DNA from 4 places in the Salinarimonas sp. genome. Region 1 is predicted to be linked to each of the others. Evidence: predicted binding sites of a transcription regulator. Region 1 holds the regulator's gene; each other region holds the start of a gene.

The links. Region 1 encodes PhoB, which activates phosphate uptake and scavenging genes when phosphate is short. Its sites were predicted from a motif close to TGTCATNNANCTGTCAT; they were not measured.
Region 2: ABL310_RS13335 (1-acyl-sn-glycerol-3-phosphate acyltransferase) is a predicted target of PhoB. The motif match lies at 3,120-3,136, and genes of this name have one in related genera.
Region 3: ugpB (sn-glycerol-3-phosphate ABC transporter substrate-binding protein UgpB) is a predicted target of PhoB. The motif match lies at 4,049-4,065, and genes of this name have one in related genera.
Region 4: ABL310_RS13095 (UDP-2,3-diacylglucosamine diphosphatase) is a predicted target of PhoB. The motif match lies at 2,822-2,838, and genes of this name have one in related genera.

The regions. Positions count from the first base shown of each region.
Region 1 is NZ_CP157794.1:2,553,880-2,561,224, reverse strand. It holds gene ABL310_RS11855 (PstS family phosphate ABC transporter substrate-binding protein) at 29-1,081, shown strand; gene pstC (phosphate ABC transporter permease subunit PstC) at 1,173-2,555, shown strand; gene pstA (phosphate ABC transporter permease PstA) at 2,548-3,837, shown strand; gene pstB (phosphate ABC transporter ATP-binding protein PstB) at 3,855-4,706, shown strand; gene phoU (phosphate signaling complex protein PhoU) at 4,739-5,482, shown strand; gene phoB (phosphate regulon transcriptional regulator PhoB) at 5,505-6,239, shown strand; gene ABL310_RS11825 (ferredoxin--NADP reductase) at 6,355-7,164, shown strand; gene ABL310_RS11820 (gamma-glutamyltransferase family protein) at 7,181-7,345, opposite strand, start outside.
Region 2 is NZ_CP157794.1:2,870,758-2,878,102, reverse strand. It holds gene ABL310_RS13350 (urate hydroxylase PuuD) at 1-655, shown strand, start outside; gene ABL310_RS13345 (hypothetical protein) at 670-957, opposite strand; gene ABL310_RS13340 (sodium:calcium antiporter) at 1,020-2,069, opposite strand; gene ABL310_RS13335 (1-acyl-sn-glycerol-3-phosphate acyltransferase) at 2,148-3,050, opposite strand; gene ABL310_RS13330 (aspartate carbamoyltransferase catalytic subunit) at 3,247-4,191, shown strand; gene ABL310_RS13325 (DUF4406 domain-containing protein) at 4,196-4,561, shown strand; gene ABL310_RS13320 (dihydroorotase) at 4,558-5,841, shown strand; gene plsY (glycerol-3-phosphate 1-O-acyltransferase PlsY) at 6,206-6,820, shown strand; gene dprA (DNA-processing protein DprA) at 6,817-7,345, shown strand, end outside.
Region 3 is NZ_CP157794.1:3,557,154-3,564,498, forward strand. It holds gene ABL310_RS16395 (sn-glycerol-3-phosphate import ATP-binding protein UgpC) at 1-769, opposite strand, end outside; gene ugpE (sn-glycerol-3-phosphate ABC transporter permease UgpE) at 780-1,628, opposite strand; gene ugpA (sn-glycerol-3-phosphate ABC transporter permease UgpA) at 1,639-2,520, opposite strand; gene ugpB (sn-glycerol-3-phosphate ABC transporter substrate-binding protein UgpB) at 2,643-3,965, opposite strand; gene ABL310_RS16415 (Hsp20/alpha crystallin family protein) at 4,294-4,746, opposite strand; gene ABL310_RS16420 (YbaK/EbsC family protein) at 4,912-5,397, shown strand; gene ABL310_RS16425 (hypothetical protein) at 5,409-5,675, opposite strand; gene ABL310_RS16430 (hypothetical protein) at 5,922-6,110, shown strand; gene ABL310_RS16435 (SCO family protein) at 6,150-6,746, shown strand; gene ABL310_RS16440 (hypothetical protein) at 6,968-7,345, opposite strand, start outside.
Region 4 is NZ_CP157794.1:2,817,107-2,824,451, reverse strand. It holds gene mgtE (magnesium transporter) at 1-840, shown strand, start outside; gene ABL310_RS13100 (glycosyltransferase family 1 protein) at 863-1,894, opposite strand; gene ABL310_RS13095 (UDP-2,3-diacylglucosamine diphosphatase) at 1,894-2,775, opposite strand; gene ABL310_RS13090 (DMT family transporter) at 2,991-3,908, shown strand; gene groL (chaperonin GroEL) at 4,032-5,657, opposite strand; gene groES (co-chaperone GroES) at 5,700-6,014, opposite strand; gene ABL310_RS13075 (usg protein) at 6,369-6,638, shown strand; gene ABL310_RS13070 (exopolysaccharide biosynthesis protein) at 6,714-7,334, shown strand.

The sequences.
Region 1 (7,345 bases):
CACGCATATTCGCTCAGGGAGATAACCCGTGAAATTCGTCACCTACACGAGCGCGCTCGCGATCGCCGCCGCCGGCGTCCTGGCCGCCGGCGCCGCCAACGCCCAGACCCGCGACCAGATCCGCATCGTCGGCTCGTCCACGGTGTTCCCCTACACCCAGGCGGTCTCCGAGGAGTTCGCCAACGCCACCGAGTTCGCGGCTCCGGTCGTCGAGTCCACCGGCACGGGCGGCGGCATGCGCATCTTCTGCGAGGGCGTCGGCCCCGGCACGCCGGACATCACCGGCGCCTCCCGCGCCATGCGCGAGTCCGAGTTCGAGCTGTGCACCGAGAACGGCGTGACCGACGTCTCCGAGGCGCTGATCGGCTTCGACGGCCTCTCGGTCGCCCACGCCGCCGAGGCGCCGGACTTCGGCCTCACCGAGGAGCATCTCTTCCAGGCGCTCGCCTCCGAGGTCGAGGTCGACGGCGAAGTCGTCGCGAACCCCTACACCAACTGGAACGAGATCGACCCGTCGCTCCCCGACGCGCCGATCACCGTGTTCGGCCCGCCCCCGACCTCCGGCACCCGCGACGCTTTCGTCGAGCTCGTGATGGAGGACGCCTGCGAGACGTTCCCGGCGATCGCGGCTCTCGAGGAGACCGACGAGGAGCGCTTCGAGCAGGTCTGCTCGCGCATGCGCCAGGACGGCCCGTTCGTCGAGGCCGGCGAGAACGACAACCTCATCGTCCAGCGCCTCCAGCAGGATCCGAACGCGCTCGGCATCTTCGGCTACTCGTTCCTCTACGAGAACCAGGACACGCTGAAGGCGGTTCCGATCAACGGCGTCGAGCCGACCCCGGACACCATCGCCGACGACAGCTACCCGATCGCCCGCCCGCTGTTCTTCTACGTGAAGAACGCGCATCGCGGCGTGATCCCGGGCCTGCAGGAGTTCGTCGAGATGTACATGGCCGAGGAGGCGATCGGCCCCGGCGGCTACCTCTCCGAGCGCGGCCTGGTTCCGCTGTCGGACGAGCGTCGCGCCGAGGTCCAGGACGCCGTCGTCAACGGCAAGACCTTCACGCGCTTCGGCGGCTGAGCTAGAAGGCTCCCCATCGTCTCGGGTCACGGCGGAACCCCGCCGTGACCCTTCCGTCATATGACATGCGTGTCGAAGCGAGCGGCTCCCAATGGCCGGTAACCTGATCCTCGTCATCCTCGTCCTGTCGCTCGTCGCCTATTTCGTCGGGCAGGCGCAGGGGCGGAAGTTCGTCTACGCGACGTCCGTCGGCGAGGTACATTCCCGGCCGGTCTATCACGGCGCCTTCGTGGCGGTCTGGGTGGGCGTTCCGGCGCTTCTGCTCGTGCTGATCTGGCTTCTCTTCCAGGGCACGATCGTCGACCGGCTGATCCTGGCCAGCCTGCCGCCCTCCATGACCGACGGCGCCTCGCCGGCGCAGCTGTCCCTGTATCTCACCGAGGTCAAGAACGTCGCCGGCGGCATGATGTTCGGCGAGCCGTCCCCGGAGATCCGCGCCGCGGCCGATCGCTACGCCGCCTGGTCGCAGATCGCCCGCTGGGCGATGGTCGTCGCGGCGCTGGGCCTGTCGATCCTCGCCATGGTGGTCGCCCGCGCCCGCCTGCGTCCGCTGTTTCGCGCCCGCCAGGGCTTCGAGCGCGCGCTGTCGATCCTGATGGTGACGTGCTCGGTCCTCGCCATCTTCACCACGATCGGCATCATCGGCGCGCTGCTCTACGAGGCCTGGCTGTTCTTCGCCATCATCCCGCTCGGCGAGTTCCTCTTCGGGCTCAAGTGGGAGCCGCAGATCGCCATCCGCGCCGACCAGATCGCCGGCGCCGGCGCCTTCGGCGCGATCCCGGTCTTCGTCGGCACGCTCTTGATCGCCACGATCGCCATGGCGGTCGCGGTGCCCATCGGGCTGTTCTCGGCGATCTACCTCACCGAGTTCGCGAGCGACCGCATCCGCGCTGTGGTCAAGCCGATGATGGAGATCCTCGCCGGCATCCCCACCGTCGTCTACGGCTTCTTCGCCGTCATCGTGGTCGCCCCGGCCATCCGCGGGGCGGGCATGGCGCTCGGCATCCCGGTCGCGCCGAACACCGCGCTCGTCGCCGGCGGCGTGATGGGCATCATGATCATCCCGTTCATCTCGTCGATGACGGACGACGCGCTCAACGCGGTCCCGCGGTCCATGCGCGACGGCTCGCTGGCCATGGGCGCGACCCAGGGCGAGACCATCATGAAGGTGCTGCTCCCGGCGGCGCTGCCCGGCATCGCCGGCGGCATCCTGCTGGCGGTGAGCCGCGCCATCGGCGAGACCATGATCGTGGTGATGGCCGCCGGCCTGATCGCCACCCTGACCTTCAACCCGCTCGACTCCGTCACGACGGTGACCGTGCAGATCGTCACGCTGCTGATCGGCGACACCGAGTTCGACAATCCGAAGACGCTCGCCGCCTTCGCGCTCGGCCTCGTCCTCTTCGTCGCGACGTTGGGCCTGAACATCATCGCCCTGCGCATCGTCCAGAAATATCGAGAGAAGTATGACTGACACGGCGCAAATCGGTTCGTCGCCCGTCGACTGGACGTCGTCCGAGGCGGATGCGCGGCGCCGCCGCCGCCGGGCGTCCGAGTCGCGGCTGCGCCTCTACGGCGTCATCGCGATCGGCACCGCGCTCGGCCTGCTCGCGATCCTGATCGGATCGCTCGTCCTGTCGGGCTACAAGGCCTTCACGCAGACCGACGTCGTGGTCGACGTCTACATCGACCCGGAGATCGTGAACGCCGAGGATCCGGCGCGCGGCAACTACCGCGCCATCGTCAACCAGACGATGGAGGGCCTGTTCCCGGACGCATCCCCGGCGGAGCTGCGGGTCGCGCGCGACGTCCTCACGAGCAACGCGCACTTCATGATCCGCGACTACGTCGTGGCGAACCCGGGCTCGATCGGCGAGACGGTGCGGCTCGAGATCCCCGCGTCGGACCCCTACGACCAGCTCGCCAAGGGCGAGATCGACCGGGATCTGCCGGAATCGCGCCGACGGGTGAACGATATCGGGCTCGCGCTCTACGACCGTCTGGACGAGCAGGGGCGGATCGAGACCGAGTTCAACACGGCCCTGTTCACCAACGCCGACAGTCGCTTCCCCGAGCTGGCGGGCCTGTCCGGCGCCGTCGTCGGCTCCTTCTTCGCGCTGCTCGTGTGCTTCCTGCTCAGTTTCCCGATCGGCATCGCGGCGGCGGTCTACCTCGAGGAGTTCGCGCCGAAGAACAAGTGGACGGACATCATCGAGGTGAACATCAACAACCTCGCCGCCGTCCCCTCGATCGTGTTCGGCCTCCTCGGCCTCGCCGTGTTCCTCGGCTGGTTCGGCATGCCGCGCTCGGCGCCGCTCGTCGGCGGCATGGTGCTCGCGCTGATGACGCTGCCGACCATGATCATCGTCACCCGCGCCTCGCTGAAGGCGGTGCCGCCCTCGATCCGCGAGGCGGCGCTCGGCGTCGGCGCCTCGAAGCACGAGGTGGTGCTGCACCACGTCCTGCCGCTGGCGCTGCCGGGCATCCTGACGGGCACGATCATCGGCCTCGCCCAGGCGCTCGGCGAGACGGCGCCGCTCCTGCTGATCGGCATGAACGCCTTCATCACGAGCCCGCCCGGCGGCCTGCTCGACCCCGCGACGGCCCTGCCGACGCAGATCTTCATCTGGGCGGACAGCCCGGAGCGCGGCTTCGTCGCGCGCACGTCCGCCGGCATTCTCGTGCTATTGGGCTTCCTGATCCTGATGAACCTGATCGCGATCCTTCTGCGCAACCGCCTGGAGCGGAAGTGGTGAGCGAGCGAGGAGACGACATGACCGCCATGCATGCCCCCGCCGCGGCGCCGGACGCGCCCGCGCCCGCGCTCGACAAGACCGAGACCGTCCGCGTCCCGCTGGAGGCCGATTACGGCGCCAAGGTCGACGCCCGCGACGTGAACGTGTTCTACGGCGCCAAGCAGGCCATCTACAACCTGACGATCGGCATTCCCGAGCGGGCGGTCACCGCCTTCATCGGCCCGTCCGGCTGCGGCAAGTCCACGTTCCTGCGCTGCCTCAACCGCATGAACGACACGATCGAGGGCGCGCGCGTCGACGGCACGATCACGATCGACGGCAAGAACGTCTACGATCCGGATCTCGACGTCGTGACGCTGCGCGCCCGCGTCGGCATGGTCTTCCAGAAGCCGAACCCGTTCCCCAAGACGATCTTCGAGAACGTCGCCTACGGCCCGCGCATCCACGGCCTCGCCAAGTCGAAGGCGGACCTCGCCGAGATCGTCGAGGCCTCGCTGCGCAAGGCGGGCCTGTGGGAGGAGGTGAAGGACCGCCTCGCCGAGACCGGCACCGGCCTCTCCGGCGGCCAGCAGCAGCGCCTGTGCATCGCCCGCGCCATCGCGGTCTCGCCCGAGGTCATCCTCATGGACGAGCCCTGCTCGGCCCTCGACCCGATCGCCACCGCGCGCATCGAGGAGCTGATCGACGAGCTGCGCCAGAACTACACCATCGTCATCGTCACCCACTCGATGCAGCAGGCGGCGCGCGTCTCCCAGAAGACCTGCTTCTTCCACCTCGGCTATCTCGTCGAGGAGGGGCCGACCGACCAGATCTTCACCAATCCGCGCGACAAGCGCACGCAGGACTACATCACCGGCCGCTTCGGCTGAGCCCTGCCCCTGCTCTCGAGGAGACGGACCCCATGTCCCAGCACACCGTCGCATCCTTCGACACCGAGCTCCAGGAGCTGCGCCGGTCGATCATGGAGATGGGCGGCATCGCCGAGAAGATGCTCGCCGACGCCACCACCGCCCTCGTGCGCCGCGACGTCGGGCTCGCCCAGTCGGTGGTCAGCACCGACTACCGGCTCGACACGATCCAGCGCGACATCGAGGAGAAGGCGATCCTCACCATCGCCCGGCGCCAGCCCATGGCGATCGACCTGCGCGAAGTGATTTCCGCCATCCGCATCGCCTCCGACATCGAGCGGATCGGCGACATGGCGAAGAACATCTCCAAGCGCACGCTCGCCATCTCCGGCCAGTTCGAGCCGCAGCGCGTCGTGCTCGGCGTCGAGCGCATGTCGGACATGGTGCTCGGCCAGCTCAAGGACATCCTCGACGCCTACACCCAGCTCGACGTCGACAAGGCGCTCGAGGTCTGGCGCCGGGACGGGGCGACGGACGCGCTCTACAACTCGCTCTTCCGCGAGCTGCTGACCTACATGATGGAAGATCCGCGCAACATCACCTTCTGCACGCATCTCCTGTTCTGCGCGAAGAACGTCGAGCGGATCGGCGACCACACGACCAACGTCGCCGAGACGATCCACTACCTCGTGACCGGCCAGCCGATCACCGCCGAGCGCCCGAAGATGGATCGCACGGCCTACGAGACCGGCCAGACCGACGAGGCGCCCGGCGGCCCCGCCGCGCCGGCCTCGTGAGGGAGCGCGGAGCGACGCGGACATGACGACGCGGATCCTGGTGGTCGAGGACGAGGAGCCCCTCACGCTCCTCCTGCGCTACAATCTGGAGGCCGAGGGCTACAAGGTCGACACGGTCGCCCGCGGCGACGAGGCGGAGCTGCGCCTGCGCGAGCAGGCGCCGGACCTCGTCCTGCTCGACTGGATGCTGCCGGGTCTCTCGGGCATCGAATTGTGCCGGCGCATCCGCGCGCGCGCGGAGACCGAGCGCCTTCCCGTCATCATGCTCACGGCGCGGGGAGAAGAGGGCGACCGGGTGCGCGGCCTCGCGACCGGCGCGGACGACTACATCGTCAAGCCGTTCTCCGTGCCCGAGCTGCTCGCCCGGGTGCGCGCGCTCCTGCGCCGCGCCAAGCCCGCCCATATCGCGAGCCTGCTCGCCGCCGGCGACATCGAGCTCGACCGCGAGACGCATCGCGTCCGCCGCGCCGGCCGGGAGCTGCATCTGGGCCCCACCGAGTTCCGCCTGCTCGAGTTCCTGATGCAGAGCCCGGGCCGCGTCTTCACCCGCGAGCAGCTCCTCGACGGCGTTTGGGGGCACGACGTCTACATCGACGAGCGGACGGTCGACGTCCATGTCGGGCGCCTGCGCAAGGCGATCAACACCCGCGACACCCTCGACCCGATCCGCACCGTACGCGGCGCCGGCTATTCCTTCGACGAGACCTTCGCCAAGTCCGAGGGCGGCGGCGTCGGAGCACCGACCGGCACGGATTGAGCTGCGCGCAAGCCTGGTTTGCGCCTTCGGGTCTGGTTTCTTACGTGCTGCGCTGCGAAACGCCGTCGTGGTATGGCTCTGCCCGTAGGCCGAGCACTTCCGCGAAAGGGAAAAGATGTCGGACACCGCCGCCCCGGGCGCGATCGCAGCCCCGCCCGTCGACTGCCACGTGGAGCGCGTCACGCTGGTCGAGCACTATACCGACCGCCTCTTCCGCTTCCGCACCACCCGTCCCGCCTCGTTGCGCTTCCGCTCCGGCGAATTCGTCATGATCGGGCTGCCCGGCGGCGAGCGGCCGGTCTTCCGCGCCTACTCGATCGCGAGCCCGAGCTGGGACGACGAGCTCGAGTTCTTCTCGATCAAGGTCCCCGGCGGCCCGCTCACCGAGCGGCTTCAGCGCATCGCCGAGGGTGACGAGATCCTGATCAAGAAGAAGCCCACCGGCACCCTCGTGCTCGACGCGCTCGCGCCCGGCAAGCGCCTCTACATGCTCTCCACCGGCACCGGCATCGCGCCCTTCGCGAGCCTGATCCGCGATCCCGAGACCTACGAGAAGTTCGACGAGGTGATCCTCACCCAGACCTGCCGCCGCGTGGCCGAGCTCGCCTACGGCGAGAACACGGTGCGGGCGCTCGTCGAGGATCCGCTGGTCGGCGAGATCGCCGCGCCCCGTCTGACCTTCTACACCACCGTGACCCGCGAGCCTTATGCGCGCACCTTCCGCATCACCGAGGCGATCGAGACCGGCCGCCTCTTCGCCGATCTCGGCGTGAAGCCGCTCGACCCCGAGACGGACCGGGTGATGATCTGCGGCTCGATCGAGATGACGAAGGATTGCCGCGCGCTCTGCACGGCGGCGGGCCTGGAGGAGGGCTCGAACGCCAAGCCCGCCCATTTCGTGGTGGAGCGCGCCTTCGTCGGGTGAGCCGTCGTCGCGCGCCTCAGTACCCGACGGCCGCACCGTCCTTGCGGGGGTCCGACCCTGCGACGTAGCCGCCGTCCACCTTGGCGACGAGCTGCGCGCCGCCGAAGCCGAAGCTGGCGTCGGGCGCCTCGACCGTGACGTCGTGGCCGCGGGCGCGCAGGCCCTCGATGACGCTCTCGCC
Region 2 (7,345 bases), 320 kb from region 1:
GGCCTCCGTCTTCTTCGTCATCATTCCCAACCAGAAGATCGTCGTCGCCGACCTGATGGCGGGGCGCGAGCCCGATCCGAAGCTCGGCCGGCAGGCCAAGCAGCGCTCGCTGCACAACAACTATCTCACCCTGCCGGTGCTCTTCCTGATGCTCGGCACGCACTATCCGCTCGCCTGGTCGAGCGCCTACGCGCCGGCGATCGTCGCGCTGGTGATCGTGTCGGGCGCGCTGGTGCGGCACTTCTTCAACACGATGCACGCCGGCAAGGGATACGTCTGGTGGACCTGGGGCGGGGCGGCGGCGGCGATCGCGCTCGCGGCCTTCCTCTCGGTCACGGGGCGCCCGACCTTCGACACGGTGGACTGGGAGGCTGGCATCGACCGTCCGGAGGCGCAGACGGCGGCCTTCCAGGAGGCGATGGTCGTCATCCAGGGCCGCTGCGCCATGTGCCACGCGACCGAACCCGCCTGGGCCGGCATCGCCTCGGCGCCGAAGGGCGTGCGCTTCGAGAGCCCAGACGACATCCTTCGGCACGCGAGCGCGATCCGCGCGCAATCCGTTCTCACGGACGCCATGCCGCCGAACAACATCACGCAGATGACGCCGGAGGAGCGGCGGATCGTGTCCGCCTGGCTGGCGGAGCGCGGCCTCTGAGCGCCGCTCGACCCTCAGTCGCGCCGACGGCCGCCGGGGGGCAGGGGCTTTCCGCCCTGGGCGGCGGAATCGGCGCGCTCGGATCCCTTCCGGGCGATGTCGCCCGTGTCTTCCGACATCCCGCTGGAATTGAGCTTCGCCTGATCGCCGCCGGGCTCGTGGTGATCGGGGATCGACTGGGCGTGCTCGATCGCCTCGTCGCCGAGGCTCGTCTCGCCTTCCGCCTCGCGGCGTCGGCGGGCCGCGTCGAGGCGGCTCTCGTCGAGGTCCTGCGGGGGGATCGGGCGCTTGTCGTCGGGCATGGTGGGTGTCCTTCGCTGTCCGTTTCGGAGCCAAGCCGCGCACCCCGGCTGACGTTCCACGCTCAAGCCCGCGCCATCACCACCACCGAGAGCGCGTAGAGCACGAGGATCGTCGCCGATTCGAAGCCGATCCCGCCCGGACCCTGCTTCTCGCGCCGCACGAGGCCCATCAGCAGCACCCCGATCATCACGATGGTCGCCGAGATCACGAAGCGGTTGGCGTCGGCGATCTCGTGGTAGAGGGAGCCGTCGCGATAGGCGATGTCGGCGAAGGCGAGAAAGATCGTGTCGAAGGCGTTGCCGCCGATGATGCCGCTGACCGCCAGCGTCAGCGCCCCGCGTCGCACCGCGGCGACGGAGGTGACGAGCTCCGGCAGGGAGGTCGCGACCGCGGTCATCAGGCCGCCCACCGCCGTCTCGGCGATGCCGGTGCGCTCCGCGATGGCGATGCCCGTCTGGCTGATGCCGAGGCCCGCGACGCCCACCGCCAGCACGAGGAGCGCGAACTCGGTCCACAGCCGCGCGAGCGGGGTCTGCCCGTCCTCGCCCTCGTTGGTCTCCTCGGCCTCCTTCTGCTCGTCCTGCGTCTCCCGCGTCATGCGCGGGAACCACATCGGCTCTTCCTTGGCGAGCTTCACGAGCCGGATGCCGTAGGCGTAGCCGCCGAGGATGACGAGGGTCGCCGGGTGGACGCCGAGAATCGACCAGTCAGGCCCCGCCGTCGCGGCGAGCGGCACGGCGAGCAGCGCCACCAGCAGCGAGCCCTGCGACAGGTTCGCGGCGGAGGCCGCCGCATGCTCGAGATTGGCCTTGCGGTAGAACAGGTCGGCGATGGCGAGAAAGGCCGTCTGCACCGCGATGCCGCCGATCGCGTTGGCGATGGAGAGGCTCGGGAAGCCCTGATAGGCGGTGACGACGGAGGTGAGGATGCCCGGCAGCGAGGTCGAGCCGCCGAGCAGCACGGCGCCGACCAGCGCCTCGCCCCAGCCGATCCGGTCGGCGAGCACGTCCGCCCGCCCGGCCAGCATCGTCCCCGCGACGGCGATCACCGCCGCGCAGGCGAGAAAGCCCACGATGATCCAGACGAGCGAGACGGACGACAGGTCGAGCACGGTTCCCCCAGATAGGTCCGGGCCGGCAACCGAAGCGGTGCGTTGAAGGTTCCGTGCGGGTCGCCCCCCGCCGGTCCCTCACCCCTCGAACGCGGCGTCCGGATCCTGCGCGAGCGTCTCGAAGCAGTGGGTGCGCATGCGCTCGGTGAGCGCCTGGAGGTCGCCTTCGAGCGCTTCCGGGGCGATCGGCTTGCCGAAATGGACCGTGAAGCGCTGGCCGGTCTTGTTCAGCAGCTCGTAGAACACGGTCATGTCGCGCAGTTCGGTCGACACCCGGGCGAGGAAGTGGAACAGGCCGGAATTGCGAGCGCCCATGTGGATCGGCACGATCGGCGCCTCGTAGCGGCGCGCCAGCGCCAGCGCCGAGGACATCCACGGCCGCTCGCACAGGCGCTGCTCGTCGTCGTTCCAGTAGGCGAGGCGGCCGGAGGGGAAGAGCACCACCGCGCGCTCCTCCTCGAAGGCGCGGGTGGAGAGCCGGATCGTCTCGCGGGTCTTCTCGCGGGTCTTGAAGGCGGAGCGCCACTCGACCGGCACGATGATGTCGGCGAGCCGCGGGTTGAGGCGGATCGCGTCGCGGTTGGCGAAGATCGCGAGGTCGCGGCGGCGGCTCTTCACGGCGTTCCACAGGGCGATGCCGTCGGCAATGCCCGTGGGGTGATTCGAGACGATGACGACCTTGCCCGAGGCCGGCAGGCGCTCGAGGTTGCGGGTGACGACGTCGAGCCCCAGGCGATCCGAGACGTGGTCGAATACCGCGTGCGCCTGGAGCGGCGCGATGGTCTCGGCCATGCGCACCGCCTCCGGGTAGCGCAGGCCCCCTTCCACCAGGGGCTTGGCCGCGGGCCACCACCAGGCGTCCATGATCTTCTGGCCGCGCTCGGCGATGAGCGCGTCGACGATCTTCTGGGCGTCGGAGCGCGTGTCCCCGCCGCTGAGGAGGCCGGTGAGCCGAGCCTGTGTGCGCGTCAGAAGCTTCATGTCGTCGACACCCGTCGCTCCCGCCGAGACGCCTCTCGGCCCGATGATGGTGACTCCTGCCCACCGATCTTGACAAGTGCATGACGATCGTCGTCGTTCCCGCGAATGCCACGCTTGCGCGGGGAGCATGGCGGGCGCCGCCGGGCGCCCACGCGCCGCTTGCCCCCGGCCGCGGAGCGTCTATACGCTCCTGTCCATGTCCGACCCGCGCCCTCGCTTCCCCCACCGCCATCTCCTCGGCATCGAGGGGCTCTCGCCGCTCGACATCGAGGCGCTCCTCGATCTCGCCGACGAGGCGGTGGACGTGTCGCGGCAGGTGGAGAAGAAGAAGGCCACCCTGCGCGGGCGCACGCAGATCAACCTGTTCTTCGAGCCCTCGACCCGCACGCAGGCCTCCTTCGAGCTCGCCGGCAAGCGGCTGGGCGCCGACGTGATGAACATGTCGGTCGCCTCCTCCTCGGTGAAGAAGGGCGAGACGCTGATCGACACGGCGGCGACGCTGAACGCGATGCACCCCGACATCATCGTCGTGCGCCACCATGCGGCGGGCGCAGTGCATCTCCTGGCGCGCAAGGTCGACTGCTCCGTGGTGAACGCCGGCGACGGCGCGCACGAGCACCCGACCCAGGCGCTCCTCGACGCCTTGACCATCCGGCGCAACAAGGGACGGATCCAGGGCCTGACGGTGGCGATCTGCGGCGACATCCTGCATTCGCGGGTGGCGCGCTCGAACATGATCCTGCTCGCGGCGCTCGGCGCCAAGGTGCGCCTCGTCGCGCCCTCGACGCTGCTGCCGGCGGGCATCGAGGGGCTGGGCTTCCCCTGCTACACCGACATGCGCGCGGGGCTCGCGGGCGCCGACATCGTCATGATGCTGCGCCTCCAGCGCGAGCGCATGAACGGCTCCTTCGTGCCCTCGGTGAAGGAGTACTTCCGCTATTACGGGCTCGACGCCGAGAAGCTCGCCTGCGCCGCGCCGGACGCGCTCGTGATGCATCCCGGCCCGATGAACCGCGGCGTCGAGATCGCCTCCGACGTCGCCGACGGCGCGCAATCGCTGATCAAGGAGCAGGTGGAGATGGGCGTCGCCGTGCGCATGGCGGTGCTCGAGGCCCTCGCCTCGCACCTGCCGAACGGGTGAGACCATGGCCGCATTGATGATCCTCGTCGCCGGGCCCTACCGCTCCGGCACCGGCGACGACCCCGCGAAGATCCAGGCCAACGTCGACGCCATGATGGATACGGCGCTCGCCCTGTTCCGCGCCGGCCACCTCCCGGTGCTCGGCGAATGGTACGCGCTGCCGCTGATCGAGCACGCCGGCTCCGAGGAGATCGGCGATCCGATCTTCGACGAGATCTTCCATCCGATCGCGCGCCGGCTCGTCGAGAAATGCGACGGCGTCCTGCGCATCGGCGGGCCGTCGGCGGGCGCCGACGACATGGTGGCGACGGCCGAGGCCCACGGCAAGCGGGTGTTCCGCGCGATCGACGAGATCCCGGAGGCCCGATGACCACCCTCGTCCTCGCCGACGCCCATCTCGTCGACCCCGAGCGCCTGCGGGAGGGCCGCGGCTCCGTCCTCGTCGAGAACGGCCGCATCGCCGACGTCGTCTGGGGCGAGGCGCCGGCGGCGCCCGAGGGCGCGCGCGTCGTCGCCTGCGACGGGCGGGTGCTCGCGCCGGGGCTGATCGACATGCGCGTCTTCGTCGGCGAGCCCGGCGCCGAGCATCGCGAGACGCTGGCCTCCGCCAGCGAGGCGGCGGCCGCGGGCGGCGTGACCACCTTCGTCACCATGCCCGACACCGACCCCGCCGTCGACGAGCCGGCGATCGTCGACTACATGCTGCGCCGCGCCCGCGACACGGCGGTCGTGCGCGTGCTCCCCGCCGCCGCCCTCACCAAGGGCCGCGAGGGCCGGGAGATGACCGAGTTCGGCCTCCTCGGCGAAGCCGGCGCCGTCGCCTTCACCGACGGGGCGCGCTGCGTCACCAACGCCCGCGTCATGCGCCGGGCGCTGCTCTACGCCCGCGACGTCGGCGCGCTCGTGATGAATCATTGCGAGGATCCGGATCTCGTCGGCGACGGCGTGATGAACGAGGGCGAGTTCTCCGCCCGCCTGGGGCTCCTCGGCATCCCCAAGGAAGCCGAGACCATCGTGCTGGAGCGCGACGTGCGCCTCGCCCGCCTCGCCGGATCGCGCCTGCACGCGCCCCTGATCTCGTGCCCCGACTCGGTCGAGATCGCGCGCCGCGCCAAGGAGGGCGGCGTCGGCCTCACCTGCGGCGTCTCGATCAACGCGTTGACCTTCAACGAGAACGACATCGGCGGCTACCGCACCTTCTTCAAGCTCTCCCCGCCGCTCCGCTCGGAGGACGACCGCCAGGCGATGATCGAGGCGCTGGTCGAGGGCGTCGTCGACGTGATCGTCTCCGACCACGATCCGCAGGACGTCGAGACCAAGCGCCTGCCCTTCGCCGAGGCGGCGAACGGGGCGCTGGGCGTCGAGACGCTGCTCTCGGCGGCGCTGCGCCTCGTCCACGCCGACCGGATCTCGCTGCCGGCGCTCGTCGCGGCGATGACGTCGCGCCCGGCCGAGATCCTCGGGCTCGAGCAGGGCCGCCTCTCCCGCGGCGCGCCGGCGGACCTCGTCCTGTTCGACCCGGACGAGCCCTGGGTGCTGGACAAGCGCGATCTCAAGTCCCGCTCGAAGAACTCGCCGTTCGACGAGGCCCGCATGGAGGGCCGCGTGCACCTGACGCTGGTCGCGGGGCGCGTGGCGTATTCGGCGTGACGAAGCGCGCTCGTCGATATCTCCCCGAAGGCGAGGTGGGCCGCGCGCAGCGCGGACCGGCTGGGAGGATGGGTGTCGAGAGTGCTCGGCGGGCGCCCAACCCTTTCCTTCCCTGTAGGGGAAGGTGGCTCGGCGAAGCCGAGACGGATGGGGCGCGCGGCACGCGCGTTCGGCGAAGCCGAAACACGACGGTCGAGCTCGACGCTGCCGGACTTCCGCTTCGCGGAACGCGTCGCTTCGCGCCGCGCCCCATCCGTCACGCCGCCTGCGGCGGCGCGCCACCTTCCCCTACAGGGAAGGAGACACGACGCGTCGCTCGTGGGCGTCCCACCCGTGGACATCCTGCCTCAGCGGACGTGCTCACATGATCGTCGAATCCATGAACTGGGGCCTCGCCTGGCCCTACTACCTCGCCGCCCTCGTCGGGGGCTATCTCCTCGGCTCGATTCCCTTCGGCCTGCTGATCACCAAGGCGGCGGGGCTCGGCGACGTGCGCAGGATCGGGTCGGGCAACATCGGCACGACGAACGTGCTGCGCACCGGCCGCAAGGACCTCGCGGCGGCGACGCTCGTCCTCGACGCGCTCAAGGGCACCGCCGCCGTGCTGATCGCCTGGCAATGGGGCCCGCAGACGGCGGTGATCGCGGCCTTCGGGGCGTTTCTCGGCCATTGCTACCCGGCCTGGCTCGGCTTCAAGGGCGGCAAGGGCGTCGCGACCTATATCGGCGTGCTGATAGGCCTCGACTGGCGGGTCGCGCTGATCTTCTGCGCCGCCTGGCTCCTCGTCGCCTTCACGACGCGCTACTCGTCGCTCTCGGCCTTGGTCGGGAGCCTGACGGCTCCGCTCGCCTTGTGGCTCCTCGGCGAGGGGCAGATGGCGGAACTTGCAATTCTGCTCACAATCCTGCTTTGGTGGAAGCATCGCGAGAACCTGAGGCGGTTGCTCGCAGGCACCGAAAGCAGGATCGGGGGGAAATGACGGGCTCCTTCAGCGACGACCAGCTGCTCGATTGGCTGCGCCTGATCCGCAGCGAGAAGGTGGGCCCGCGGACCTTCCGCGCGCTCGTCAATCAGTTCGGCGGGGCCGGCGCGGCGCTGGAGGCGTTGCCGGATCTCGCCCGCAAGTCCGGCCGCTCCGCCCTGCGCATCGCGAGCCGCGCCGAGGTCGAGCGCGAGATGGCCGCCGCCCGCGCCGTCGGCGCCCGCTACCTCGCCTCCGGCGATCCGGCCTATCCCAAGGCCCTCAAGGCCATCGACACCGCCCCGCCGGTGATCTGCGTGCGCGGCGATCCGGCCGCGCTCGCCGCGCCCTGCGTCGGGATCGTCGGCTCGCGCAACGCCTCCGCCGCCGGGCTCACCTTCGCCGGGCGGCTCGCCCGCGACCTCGCCGCGGCCGGCTTCGGCGTCGTCTCGGGCCTGGCGCGCGGCGTCGACACCGCCGCGCACCGGGTCGCGCCGGCATCGACGGTGGCCGTTCTCGCCGGCGGGCTGGGCCGGCTCTACC
Region 3 (7,345 bases), 1.0 Mb from region 1:
TGTCGAGGGTGATCGCCCGGCCGTCGGCGCCGAGGCGCCCCGGCATGAAGTTCATCGCCGGCGAGCCGATGAAGCCCGCGACGAAGGTCGAGGCCGGGTGCTGATAGACGTTCATCGGGGTGTCGATCTGCTCGGCGACGCCCGCATTCATCACGACGAGCCGGTCCGCCAGCGTCATCGCCTCGACCTGGTCGTGGGTGACGTAGAGGGCGGTGGTGCCCAGCGAGCGCTGCAGCTGCTTGATCTCGAGGCGCATCTGCACGCGCAGCTTGGCGTCGAGATTCGAGAGCGGCTCGTCGAACAGGAAGGCCGCGGGCTCGCGCACGATGCAGCGCCCCATGGCGACGCGCTGGCGCTGGCCGCCGGAGAGCTGGCGGGGCTTGCGGTCGAGATAGGGCTGGAGCTGGAGCATCTGCGCGGCCGTGTCGACGCGCTCGCGGATCTTCTCCTTCGAGAGCCCGGCGATCTTCAGGCCGTAGGCCATGTTGTCGTAGACGCTCATGTGCGGGTAGAGCGCGTAGTTCTGGAACACCATGGCGATGTTCCGGTCCTTCGGCTCGAGCCTGTTCACCACGCGCCCGTCGATCTCGACCTCGCCGCCGGTGATCTCCTCGAGCCCGGCGACCATGCGCAGCAGCGTCGACTTCCCGCAGCCGGACGGGCCGACGATGACGATGAACTCGCCGTCGGCGACGTCGAGCGAGACGCCGTGGATGACCTTGGTGTCGCCGTAGCGCTTGACGACGTCGCGGATGCCGATCCCGGCCATTGCCGTTCTCTCACTTCTCGGTTTCGACCAGGCCCTTGACGAAGAGCCTCTGCATGACGAGCACGACGACCACCGGCGGCAGCAGCGCCAGCGTGGCGGTCGCCATCACCAGGTGCCATTGCGGCTGGGCGTCGGAGACGTTCACCATGCGCTGGATGCCCATGACGATGGTGGTGAAGCTCTCGTTCGTGGTGATCAGCAAGGGCCAGAGATACTGGTTCCAGCCGTAGATGAACATGATCACGAAGATCGCCGCGATGTTGGTGCGCGAGAGCGGGACGAGGATGTCCTTGAAGAACCGGAACGGGCTCGCCCCGTCCATGCGCGCCGCTTCCGCCAGCTCGTCCGGCACGGTGAGGAAGAACTGCCGGAACAGGAAGGTCGCCGTCGCGGAGGCGATGAGCGGGATCGAGAGCCCGGCGTAGGAATTGAGCATCCCGAGATCGGCCACCACCTCGAAGGTCGGCAGGATGCGCACCTCGACCGGCAGCATCAGGGTGACGAAGATCACCCAGAAGGCGAGCATGCGGAAGGGGAAGCGGAAATAGACGATCGCGAAGGCGGAGATCAGCGAGATGGAGATCTTCCCCACCGCGATGGCCAGCGCCATGACGAAGGAGTTCCAAAGCATCAGGCCGACGGGCGTGCCGGTCGCGCCCTGCATGCCGCGCGACAGGATCGTCTCGTAGTTCACCCACAGCTTGTCGCCCGGCCAGAGCGGGGCGACGCCGGAGGTCAGCGCGGTGACCTCGTGCGTCGAGGCCACGAAGGCGACCCAGACGGGAAAGAGCACGATGAAGACGCCGAGGCCCAGCACGAGGTGCCTCAGGAACGCCAGGACGGGGCGGTTCTCGACCATGCGGCGCTCCTCAGTACTGCACGCGGCGTTCGATGTAGCGGAACTGGATCGCGGTGAGCACGATCACGATCGCCATCAGCACCACCGACTGCGCCGCCGAAGAGCCGAGATCGAGCCCCACGAAGCCGTCGGAATAGACCTTGTAGACCAGGATCGTCGTCGCCTGGCCGGGCCCGCCGGAGGTGGTGGCGTGCACCACGCCGAACGTCTCGAAGAAGGCGTAGACGACGTTGACGACGAGCAGGAAGAAGGCGGTCGGCGAGAGCAGCGGGAAGACGATGGTCCAGAAGCGCTTCACCGGCCCGGCGCCGTCGATGGCGGCGGCCTCGATCAGCGATTTCGGGATCGCCTGCAGGCCCGCGAGGAAGAAGAGGAAGTTGTAGGAGATCTGCTTCCAGACGGCGGCGATGATCACCATGATCAGCGCCTGGTCGCCGTTGATCTGGTGGTTCCAGTCGATGCCGAGCGCGCGCAGGCTGTGCGCGAACAGCCCGATCGAGGGGTTGAACAGAAACCACCACAGCACGCCGGCGATGGCCGGCGCCACGGCGTAAGGCAGGATCAGCAGCGTCTTGTAGCCCGACGCGCCCTTGATCACCCGGTCCGCCATGGTCGCGAGCAGGAGCGCGATGGCGAGCCCCAGGAACGTGACGGCGAGCGAGAAGACGACCGTCACCTGAAAGGAGTTCAGGTAGAGCGGATCGTCGAACAGGCGCGTGAAGTTCGCCAGCCCCACGAAGGTCGTGCGCAGGCCGAAGGCGTCCTGGCGCAGCACCGACTGGTAGAGCGCCTGGCCCGCCGGCCAGAGGAAGAAGATCGCCGTGATCACGAGCTGCGGCAGCAGCAGCGCGAGCGGGAAGGCGAAGCCCTTGAAGGTGACTTTTTTCTGCATCTCGAGTCCGGTCGCGAGCGCCCCGACAGCGCGATCGGGAGACGTCGGCTCGCGCGAAAGAGCCTAGCCGACGAACGAGGACGCCGCCCCGAGGGCGGCGTCCGGAAAGAGGCGTCCAGGCCTCAGCTGTTGTCGGCCTGGAACTGGCGGAGCATGTCGTTGCCGCGCTCGACGGCCGCGTTCAGCGCCTCCTCGACGGTCTTGGCGCCCGACCACACGAGCTCCAGCTCCTCGTTGATGACGTCGCGGATCTGGACGAAGTTGCCCAGACGCAGGCCGCGCGAGCTGCCGGTCGGCTCGTTCAGCGTCATCTGCTGGACGGACACGTCGGTGCCCGGGTTGGCCTCGTAGAAGCCCTGCGTCTGCGACAGCTCGTAGGCCGCCATGGTGATCGGCAGGTACCCGGTCTCCTGGTGCCACTGCGCCTGGACCTCGGGCTGCGACAGGTACTCGAAGAACGCCGCGACGCCCTCGTACTCCGCCTCGTCGTGGCCCTGGAGCACCCACAGCGTGGCGCCGCCGATGATCGAGTTCTGCGGCGCGCCGGCCACGTCGTCGTAGTAGGGCAGCATCGCCACGCCGACCGGGAAGTCGGTGTTGGCGTTGACGCCCGCCTGCGCGGCCGAGGAGTTCATGTAGATCGCGCACTCGCCGGTGTAGAACAGCGGGGCGCTGTCGGAACGACGGCCGCCGTACTTGAACACGCCCTCGTCGGCCCAGTCCTTCATGTTGGAGATGTGACGGACATGGAGGTCGCTGTTGAAGGCGAACTCGGTCTCGAGGCCGTTGAAGCCGTTGTCGAGCGTCGCGAAGGGGACGTTGTGGTAGGCCGAGAAGTTCTCGAGCTGCACCCAGGACTGCCAGCCGGTGGTGAAGCCGCAGGTGGCGGCGCCCGCCTCGATGATCTTGCGCGAGGCCTCGGCGACCTCGTCCCAGGTCTTCGGCGGGCTCTCCGGATCGAGGCCGGCAGCCTCGAAGGCGGCCTTGTTGTAGTACATCACCGGCGTCGAGGAATTGAACGGCATGGAGAGCATGTTGCCCTCCGGATCGGCGTAGTAACCGACGACCGACGGCAGGTACTCCGACTGGTCGAAGCCGTCCGAATGCTCCTGCATCAGCTCGTAGACCGGGTAGATGGCGCCGCGGGCGGCCATCATGGTCGCGGTGCCGACCTCGAAGACCTGCACGATGTGGGGCTGCTCGCCGGCGCGGAAGGCCGCGATCGCCGCCGTCATCGTCTCGGTGTAGTTGCCGCGGTAGACCGGGACGACCTCGTACTCGTCCTGCATCGCGTTGAAGCCTTCGGCGATGGCGGCGGTCTTCTCGCCGAGCTCGCCGCCCATGGCGTGCCACCACTGGACCTCGACCTGGGCGTTCGCGGCGCCGGCCGCGAGCATGAGAGCCATGGCCGAGGTGCCGGCCAGGATCGTGCGGGTGAAGGACATGGACGTCTCCCGTTCGTGAAAATCCCCGTCGCCCCGGCCGGTCTAGCCGGGGTCGCGACGTGAGCGCCTTTTCGTGACGCTTCGTTACGGCTCGATGACACTGAGCCGGCTAGACAATAGGCGCGACGAGGCCTGCGGCGCAAGCGCGCTCGGTGTCCGCGCACCCGCACCAACCCGTTGATCTTTAGTTGCTTTTGGTGGCAGAACGGGGCGCCGGATGCCCCTTCCGCTCGCAGCGCAGGCGCGAGAATCGTGTGGACAACGAGCGACCGCCCCGGCTTGCGCGACGCCGGGGCGGCGAAACGAATCCTACGGAAACCGAATATTCTCAGCCTTCCTTGATTTCGATCGCTTTCGGTTCGCGCTTGGCTTCTTCGGGCTTCGGCACGGTGATCTTGAGGATGCCGTCGCGGAAGGCGGCCTCGATCCGGTCGGGATCGGGGTCGAAGGGCAGCGGCACACGCCGCATGAAGGAGCCGTAGCTGCGCTCGAGCACGTAGGCGTTCTCGCCCTTCTCCTCGTGCTCGCTCTTCTTCTCGCCGCGAATGACCAGGCCGTTGTCGGCGGCCTCGACCTTCACGTCCTCGCGCGCGACCCCGGGGAGCTCCGCCGAGATCTCGACGCGGTCCTCCTTGTCGGTCATGTCGAGGGCCGGGAAGCGGCGCTCGCCGAAGAGGGTCGGCATCTCGCCGCCCATCTGCCGGAACAGGCGGTTCATGTCTTGCTGGATGGTGGCGAGGGGATCACGTTCCTCGCGCCAAAGAGGAAACGGGCTGCGCATGGACAGGCCTCCTGGGAGTGATCGGGCGGCGCTCGCGGCGCCGCGCCGCACGATGCGCTCGTGCGCCCAGCGGGCGGTTGACCTTCGTCAGCGTGGCCGTGCTGGACCGCGGCCCGCCGATCGGGTTAAGCGGCTTCTCCCGCGCGTTTCCGGACGGAGCCTTCCATGTCCCTCGACAGCGTGCGCGCCTTCTTCGCCGAGCGCGCACCCGACATCGCCGTGATCGTCACCGAGGCGTCGAGCGCCACCGTCGCGGAGGCGGCGGCCGCCCACGGCGTGGAGCCCGCGCGCATCGCCAAGACGCTGACGCTCGCGGTGGGAGACGGGACGGTTCTCGTCGTCGCCGCCGGCGACGCGCGGCTCGACAACAGGAAGATCAAGGCGACCTTCGGCGCCAAGGCGAAGATGCCAGACGCCGAGACGGTCGCGGCGCTCACCGGTCATCCCGTCGGCGGCGTCTGCCCGTTCGGCTTGGCGACGCCGCTGCGCGTTCATTGCGACGTGTCGCTGAAGCGCTTCGACGTGGTCGTTCCCGCCGCCGGCGCGATCAACGCCGCCGTCTTCATCGCGCCGGAGCGCATGGCCGCGCTCGCGGGGGCGACCTGGGTGGACGTCTGCCAGACGCCGGAAGGGCCGGCCGAGCCGGCCTGATTCGGGCCCGGTCAGGCCCGGGCGATCCAAGCCTCGAGCGCGTCCGCCTTCGCCGCGTCGGCCGGGTCCTTGCGCAGATGCGCGAGCACGCCACGGGCGTCGCGTCGGTCCGCCGGGGCGGGCGCCTCCTGAAGGACGAAGTCCAGCCCCTCGTCGCGTTCGCGCAGCAGTTGCTCGACGAAGACGTGGCGTCGTTGCGCATCGATCCAGCTGATATCCGAATCGAGAATGGACGCGATTTCACGGAGGCGACGCAACATCTTCTCTTTGGGTGTCATGACCTGAGGGATCTCTCGACGGCTGAACGAACGCAATCGCGAGCATGCCCATTTGGTGCTAGACTGTCATCCTCCAAATCGTCGCAAGGTGAAATCGTTTTATTCCAATCAGGGTGCCACGCGGATACATTGCGATTAGCATACTTAGCAGTTGTTAAAACCGAAGAGACGGCAGCGATCTACTATCCTCGTTAGTTAGAAGGATCTCCGGTTGCTTGCTCGCGCAGGTCGGGGTATCGTCTCGCCATGAACGCCCACACGCCCCCGCCTCCGGCCGAGACAGACGCCGCCGCGCCCGCGCCGGGGCGGCTCGCGGCCGTTCTCGTCGGCGGCGCCGTTTTCCTGCTCGCGGGGGCGGGGCTGCTGCTCTGGGCGAGCCAGGGGGCGGCCGTTTTCAACGACGTCGTACTCGCCGCATTGGCATGGTGCTTCTGAGGGATTATCTCGGGGCCGGAAACATCAGGGCTTCGTGATATGACCGACCGCACCCGCCGCCTCGTCCTGCCGCTCGCCGCCTTCCTGTTCGGCCTCGTCGCGCTCGGCATCGCCGCCGTGCTGACGCTGACGCCGCAGGGCCGCGAGGTCGCCGCCTCCGATGTCGGCGGCCCGTTCAGCCTCGTCGCGCACGACGGCCGGCCGGTGACGCACGAGGACTTCCTCGGCGAGCCGCACCTCGTCTTCTTCGGCTTCACCCATTGCCCGGACGTGTGCCCGACGAAGCTGTTCGAGATCGCGGAGACGCTGGACGCGGTGAAGGAGCGCTCGGGCCGGGACGTCAAGGCGCTCTTCGTCACCGTCGATCCCGAGCGCGACACGCCCGAGGCGATGCGGAGCTACGTCTCCAGCTTCGACGACCGCATCGTCGGCCTCACCGGCTCGCCCGAGGCGGTGGACGCCGTCGTCTCCGCCTACCGCGCCTTCGCCCGCAAGGTCCCGCTCGACGACGGCGACTACACGATGGAGCACACCGCCATCGTCTACATCATGGACGAGGAGGGCCGCTTCGTCGCGGGGCTCAACACGGCGCAGGCCCCCGAGGACGCGGCGAGCGAGCTGCTGTCGCGGATTTGAGGGGAGGAGGCGAGAAATGAAAAGCCCCGCCGAAGCGGGGCTCGAGGAATGCTCGAAAGCGTCTCAGGCTGCGCGCCGCTCTCGTTGAGCGTGCTCCTCGGGGCGCTGATTGCTCAGGAGCCACGAGACCTTCTTCACGTCGCCTCCCAAAGCCCTCGCCGACGCCAGGCAGGCGGCCTGAAGCACTTGCGCAAACGGCATTTCCTGTCTCCCCATTCCGGTCACAGGGAAAGCCCCGTAACACCTGACATATGCATCCAGTTCCCGGCCAAGGCAACAGTGACACTCCCGATAGGGTGTGCCCGAAGCCCGTCGACGATGCCACGAGCATATTGCCGATCTGTTGCATTGCCAAGGTAGACTCGCACGGTGTCGGCCTTCAGCTCCGACTGAGCGAGCCGGATCGCCCCCGTGATGTACGCGTACGTGAACTCGGCGAGGAGATCGGGGTCGAGATCGGTCTCGTACCGCGGGCTCAGCGTGTTCCAAACGAGACGCACCTCCGCGTGGGGGCTTCCTGAAAGCTTATGGTTGACATGTGTAAAGGCCTCGTACACCGGGCCCTCGCCACCGTCTCGCACGAGACCGTAGATCCCGTA
Region 4 (7,345 bases), 260 kb from region 1:
ATCTACGTCGTCGATCCCACGGTGCGGCTCAAGGGCTCGGTCTCGCTCGACCGCATCCTGCGCACGCAGCGCCCCAAGCGCATCGCCGAGATCATGAACCCTGCCGAGCACGCCATCCTCGCCACCGACGAGCAGGAGGAGGCCGCGCGCGTGTTCCAGCGCTACAACCTCGTCTCCGCCGCCGTGGTCGACGCGGCGGGGCGCATGGTCGGCGTGATCACCGTCGACGACATCGTCGACGTGCTCGAGGAGGAGGCGGACGCCGACATCAAGGCGCTCGGCGGCGTCAAGGCGGACGAGGAGCTCTCGGATTCCGTCTGGTACATCACCCGCTCGCGCTTCACCTGGCTGTTCGTCAACCTGCTCACCGCCATCCTCGCGTCGGTGGTGATCGGCTTCTTCGCCGAGGCGCTGGAGCAGATGGTGGCGCTCGCGGTGCTGATGCCGATCGTCGCCTCCATGGGGGGCAACGCGGGCACCCAGACCATGACGGTGGCCGTGCGGGCGCTCGGCACGCGCCAGCTGGGCCGCGCCAACGCCATGCGCATCGTGCGCCGCGAGATCGTGGTAGGGCTCCTGAACGGCGCGGCGTTCGCGGTGCTGATGGGGATCGTCGCCGCGGTGTGGTTCGACCTGCCGAGCCTGGGACCGGTGATCGGCCTCGCGCTCGTCATCACGCTCGTCTCCGCCGCGCTCGGCGGCATCGTGATCCCGCTCGTCCTCGACCGCTTCAAGATCGACCCCGCCGTGTCGTCGGGCCCGTTCGTGACGACGGTGACGGACGTGATCGGGTTCTTCGCCTTCCTGGGGATCGCGAGCGTGTGGTTCGGGATCGGCTGACCCACGGGCCGCCGCCGTCGCGTCAGAGCCGCGAGACGTCGACCACGGGCTCGTTCCCCGCCGCCTTGCGGATGTTGCCGAAGAACTGCCGCGCGCTCTCGCGCCAGGTGAAGGTCTCGCCGTAGGCGCGGCAGCGATCGCGGGGGATCTCGAGCGCGGCGAGCGCGGCGGCCCGCAGGTCCTGGTCGAGCACGCCGCAGCCGCTGTCGCCGACCACGTCGAGCGGGCCGGTGACCGGGTAGGCCGCGATCGGCAGGCCCGAGGCCAGCGCCTCGAGCAGCACGATGCCGAACGTGTCGGTGAGGCTCGGAAAGACGAACACGTCGGCCGAGGCGTAGACCTCGGCGAGCGCCTCGCCGGTCTTCGCGCCCAGGAACACCGCGTCCGAATGCTTGCGCTCGAGCTCGGCCCGCGCCGGGCCGTCGCCGACGACGACCTTGGTCCCGGGCAGGTCGAGGGCGAGGAAGGCGCCGATGTTCTTCTCCACGGCGACGCGGCCGACATAGAGGAAGATCGGGCCGGGCGCCTCGACGACGCGGCGCTCGCGGGGGCGGAACAGCTCGGTATCGACGCCGCGGCCCCAGCGCAGGATGTTGGCGAAGCCCCGCTGCCGCAGGTCCGCCTCGAGGGAGTCCGTCGCGACCATGATGCCGCGCCCGGTATTGTGGAAGCGGCGGATCGCCCGGTAGATCCAGCGTTCGGGGACCGGCGCGCGGGCGGCGACGTATTCCGGGAAGCGGGTGTGATAGCTCGTCGTGTAGGGGAAGCCGTGGGCGAGGCAGATCTTGCGCGCCCCGATCCCGATCGGGCCTTCGGTGGCGATGTGGATGTGGGTGGGCGCAAGCTCCTCGATGCGCCGGGCGATGGCCCGCGGCCGCGCGAGCGCGAGGCGGATCTCGGGATAGGTCGGCATCGGCACGGAGCGGAAGTCGCTCGGGGTGACGAGGCTCACCTCGGCGCCGAACTCGGGGGCGAGCTCCGCCATGTATTCCAGCGAACGCACGACGCCGTTGATCTGCGGACGCCAGGCGTCCGTCGCGACGAGAAGGCGCATCAGGCGACGGCTTTCGAGCCCGCCGCCGCGGGGGCGATCTCGGCGTCCCGGCGCCTGGCGAGGCGGGCGGGCCGAACGGGCTCCGGCGCGGGCGCCTCGCCGTCGGCGGCCTCGGCGGCCTCGGCGGCCATGGCCTCGACCCAGCGGATCAGCTCCAGCCGGCCGTCGTAATGCTCGACGACGGCCGTGCAGCTCTCGACCCAGTCGCCGCAATTGAGGTAGCGCATCCCGCCGATGTCGCGCTGGGCGGCGTGGTGGATGTGCCCGCAGACGACGCCGGTGGCGCCCTGGTCGCGGGCCTCCTCCACCAGGAACTCCTCGAACTTGGAGATGAAGTTCACCGCGTTCTTGACCTTCAGCTTGGCCCACGCCGAGAGCGACCAGTAGGTCAGCCCGAGCCGGCGGCGCACCACGTTGACGTAGGTGTTCGATACGAGCGCCAGAGAGTAGGCCCAGTCGCCCAGGTGCGCCAGCCACTTCGCGTGCTTGACCACCATGTCGAACTGGTCGCCGTGGATGACGAGGAGCCTCTCCCCGGCGGCCGTCTCGTGAAGCGCCTTCTCGCAGACCTCGATGCCGCCGAAATTGGCGCCGATATAGTCGCGCAGGAACTCGTCGTGGTTCCCCGGCAGGTAGATCAGCCGCGCGCCCTTGCGCACCTTGCGCAGGAGCTTCTGGACCACGTCGTTGTGCGATTGCGGCCAGACCCAGCCCTTCTTGAGCTTCCAGCCGTCGATGATGTCGCCGACGAGATAGATCACGTCCGCATCGTAACGGCGCAGGAAGGCGAGCAGCATGTCGGCCTGGCAGTCGCGCGTGCCGAGATGGAAATCCGACAGGAACAAGGTCCGCACGCGGATCGATTGATCGTCTTCGGTCACTCTTCAGCTCCGCTCCGGCGGTTTTCCGGACAAGAACCGATTCTCCATTGCACTTTGATGACGAGGCGGCGCGCTCTCCGCGGATGCGGGCGATCCGCCGCACCGCTCGTTGCGCGCGGCATGCGCGGGACGCGCATCGGAGGGCGCACGGACGGCTCTTCTCCCGCCTGGGCGCGCATGCTTCAAGAAAAGGCGACCTCCCGGAATCCGGCCCCGTGAAACCCGCCCTCGGCGTCAGCCTCAAGATCCTCTCGGCCCTCGCCTTCACCCTGATGGCGGCGAGCATCAAGCTCGCCTCGGCGACGTACCCGACCGGGCAGCTGATCTTCTTCCGCTCGGCCTTCGCGCTCGTGCCCCTGATCGCCTGGCTCGCCGTCTCGGACGCGGTGGTGAACGCGGTGCGCACGCACAACCTCAAGGGCCATCTGCTGCGCTCGATCATCGGCGCGACGGGGATGGTGCTCGGCTTCTCCGCGCTCGCCTATCTGCCGCTGACGGAGGCGGTGGCGATCGGCTACGCCGCGCCGCTGATCGTGGTCGTGCTGGCGGCGCTCCTCCTGAAGGAGACCGTGCGCGCCTATCGCTGGTCGGCGGTCGGCGTCGGCTTCGTCGGCGTGCTGATCATGCTGAGCCCGCGGCTCGGGTCGGAGGGGCTCGCGGAGGGCGCGAGCGTCGGCGCGCTCTTCGCCATCGGCGCGGCCTGCTGCACGGCGGGCGCGACGATCCAGGTGCGCCGGCTCACCGCGACCGAGCGCACGGGCGCCATCGTGTTCTACTTCACGGCCGTGACGACGCTGATCGGGCTTTCGACCGCGGCCTTCGGCTGGATCATGCCGACGCCCCTCGACTTCGCCATGCTGATCGGCATCGGCATTCTCGGCGGGATCGGGCAGATCCTGCTCACCGAGAGCTATCGCTACGCCGACGCCTCCCTCGTCGCGCCCTTCGAGTACACGACCATGATCTGGGCGACACTGCTCGGCTGGTTCGTCTTCGGGCAATGGCCGGAGGCGGCGGTGATCGCGGGCGCCGTGCTGGTGACGGCGTCGGGCATCTTCGTGATCTACCGCGAGCGCAGGCTCGGCCTCCAGCGCCGCAAGGAGCTGGAGACGTCCTCGCAGCGGCCGGGATGAGGCGCGCGCCGCCATCTCCCCGAGGGGAGGTGGGCCGCGAAGCGGCCCGGAGGACCGCACCGAACGAAAACGCCCCCTCCCGGAGGAGGGGGCGCGCCGCAGGCCGAGCGTGCGGCCGGCGGATCAGAAGTCCATGTCGGGCGCGCCGGCGGGGGCGGGGGACGCCTTCTTGGGCTTCTCGGCGATCATCGCCTCGGTGGTGACGAGGAGGCCGGCGACGGACGCCGCGTCCTGCAGGGCGGTGCGCACCACCTTCACCGGGTCGATCACGCCGAAGGCGAACATGTCGCCGTAGGCGCTGGTCTGGGCGTTGAAGCCGAAGGAATAGTCGGCGTTCTCCAGCACCTTGCCGACGATGACCGAGCCGTCCTCGCCCGCGTTCAGCGCGATCTGGCGGGCCGGCGCCTGGATCGCGCGGCGCACGATCTCGATGCCGGTCTTCTGGTCGTCGTTGGCGGGCTTCAGGTCCGCCAGCGCCTTCACGGCGCGCAGCAGCGCGACGCCGCCGCCCGGCAGCACGCCCTCCTCGACCGCGGCCTTGGTGGCGTGCATCGCGTCGTCGACGCGATCCTTGCGCTCCTTCACCTCGACCTCGGTCGCGCCGCCGACGCGGATCACCGCGACGCCGCCGGCGAGCTTGGCGAGGCGCTCCTGCAGCTTCTCGCGGTCGTAGTCCGAGGTGGTCTCCTCGATCTGCGCCTTGATCTGCGCCACGCGCGCCTCGATGTCGGCCTTGGAGCCGGCGCCGTCGACGATCGTGGTGTTCTCCTTCTCGATCACCACCTTCTTGGCGCGGCCGAGCATGTTCAGCGTGACGGTCTCGAGCTTGATGCCGAGATCCTCGCTGATCGCCGTGCCGCCGGTGAGGATCGCGATGTCCTGGAGCATGGCCTTGCGGCGATCGCCGAAGCCCGGCGCCTTCACGGCCGCGATCTTGAGGCCGCCGCGCAGCTTGTTGACGACGAGGGTGGCCAGCGCCTCGCCCTCGACGTCCTCGGCGATGATGACGAGCGGCTTGCCCGACTGCACCACCGCCTCGAGCACGGGCAGCAGCTCCTGGAGGTTCGAGAGCTTCTTCTCGTGGATGAGGACGTAGGCGTCCTCGAGCTCGACGCGCATCTTCTCGGCGTTGGTCACGAAGTACGGCGAGAGGTAGCCGCGGTCGAACTGCATGCCCTCGACGATGTCGAGCTCGGTCTCGAGGCTCTTGGCCTCCTCGACCGTGATCACGCCCTCGTTGCCGACCTTGGCCATGGCCTCGGCGAGGAAGCGGCCGATCTCGGAATCGCCGTTCGCCGAGATGGTGCCGACCTGGGCGATCTCGTCGTTGTTGGTGACCTTGCGGGCGTTGGCCTTGAGGTCGGCGATGATGGCCTCCACGGCCATGTCGACGCCGCGCTTGAGGTCCATCGGGTTCATGCCCGCGGCCACCGCCTTGGCGCCCTCCTTGACGATCGCCTGGGCGAGGACCGTCGCCGTCGTGGTGCCGTCGCCGGCGAGGTCGTTGGTCTTGGACGCGACCTCGCGGACCATCTGCGCGCCCATGTTCTCGAACTTGTCGGCGAGCTCGATCTCCTTGGCGACGGTGACGCCGTCCTTGGTGATGCGGGGCGCGCCGAACGACTTCTCGATGACGACGTTGCGGCCCTTCGGGCCGAGCGTCACCTTCACCGCGTCGGCGAGAATGTCGACGCCGCGCAGCATCTTGTCGCGCGCGTCGGCGGAAAACTTGACGTCCTTGGCAGCCATTTTCGTCACTCCGAAAGAGACATGACGTTGATATCGGGGGGATCAGGCGGCCTTCTTCGCCGCCTCGGACGCGTCGAGCACGCCCATGATGTCGCTTTCCTTCATGATCAGGAGGTCCTCGCCGTCGATGCGCACCTCGGTGCCCGACCACTTGCCGAAGAGCACGCGGTCGCCGGCCTTCACCTCGAGCGCGACCACCTCGCCCTTCTCGTTGCGGGCGCCGGGACCCACCGCGACCACCTCGCCCTGCTGGGGCTTCTCCTTGGCGGTGTCGGGGATGATGATGCCGCCGGCGGTCTTCTGATCGGCCTCGATGCGGCGAACGACCACCCGGTCGTGCAGGGGACGGAACTTCATGGCTTCTCAGTCTCCGTTTGTGATGCGAGATCGTCATGATCCTCACCGGACGGGTGCGCGCGGATGTCGCGCCGCGCCCCGTCCGGACGCCGAGGTAATCCGGCCATGGCCGCGCTTCAAGAGGGGGAGCGTATATTTTTGGCACTCGATCGGTCGGAGTGCTAGCATCCGGCCGCGGAAGCGTGGCAGCACTCTTTCAGACATGCTGCTAACGCCTTGATTTCATGCAGGAAAGTGCATTCCGAGGCTTGAGCGTCGCCGCTTCTGTGGCATCATGGTCGCCAGCCGGATATCGCGTCGGGACGTGACGCTCCGCGCGGCCGGCGTCTATCGCCGCACGCACGGAGGAGCCCGATGGCGTCGACCGCGTTCGTGAAGCAGCTCGAGGGCTACGGCCTGACGACGGCTCATATCCTCTACCGCCTGCCGGACCACCCGGGCATCCTGCAGACCTACGTCTGGCAGGATTACGACCTCGCGCCGGACTTTCCCGAGCTGAAGGGCTTCCTCGATTTCTGGGAGCGCGAGCTCGAGGGGCCGCTGCATTCCGTCAGGGTCTCGCACGAGCGGCTGATCAAGCCGGCGGAGTTCAAGGCGGTCGACGGGATGCTGACGCTGCACTGAGGATCGCCGCGCCCATGGCGCGGGCCGGGGGGAGCCTCTATATGCGGGGCGCCCCCACTCGGACCCGGCTCGCACGTGCAGCGCACCTCCCAGATTCTCGAACGGCTCGTGGCGGACGAGCCGGACCCCACGATCACCCTCGGCGAGATCGTCCGCCGCCTGCGGGCGCGGGCCTTCGGCGTGCTGCTGATTCTCTTCGCCGCGCCGATGCTGATCCCGACGCCGCCGGGCTTCTCGACCGTGGCGGCGATCCTGATCGTCCTCGTCGCCTTCCAGTTCCTGATCCTGCGCCGCTCGCTCTGGCTGCCGCAGCGGCTCGCGCGGCGACCCGTCCAGACCGCCTTCCTGCAGCGGGTCGTCGCCTGGACCGCCCCGAAGCTGCGGCGGATCGAGCGCTTCGCCAGGCCGCGCGCCATCGGCATGACGCGGCTGCGTGCGCGGCGCCCGCTCGGGCTGCTGATCCTGGTGCTCGCCGCCATCATGGCGCTGCCGATCCCCTTCATCGGCAACACGCCCCCCGCCATCGCCATCGTGCTGATGGGGTTCGGCATGATCGAGCGCGACGGCGCCTGGGTGGGCGCGGGGATCGTGGTGGGGCTGCTCGCGGTGGGGCTGATCGCGGGGCTCGGGCTCGGCCTCGTCACGGCTCTGGAGGCGTGGGTGCCGGCCGCGTGGCTCGCATGGCTGCCGGGGTGACATCGCGTGCA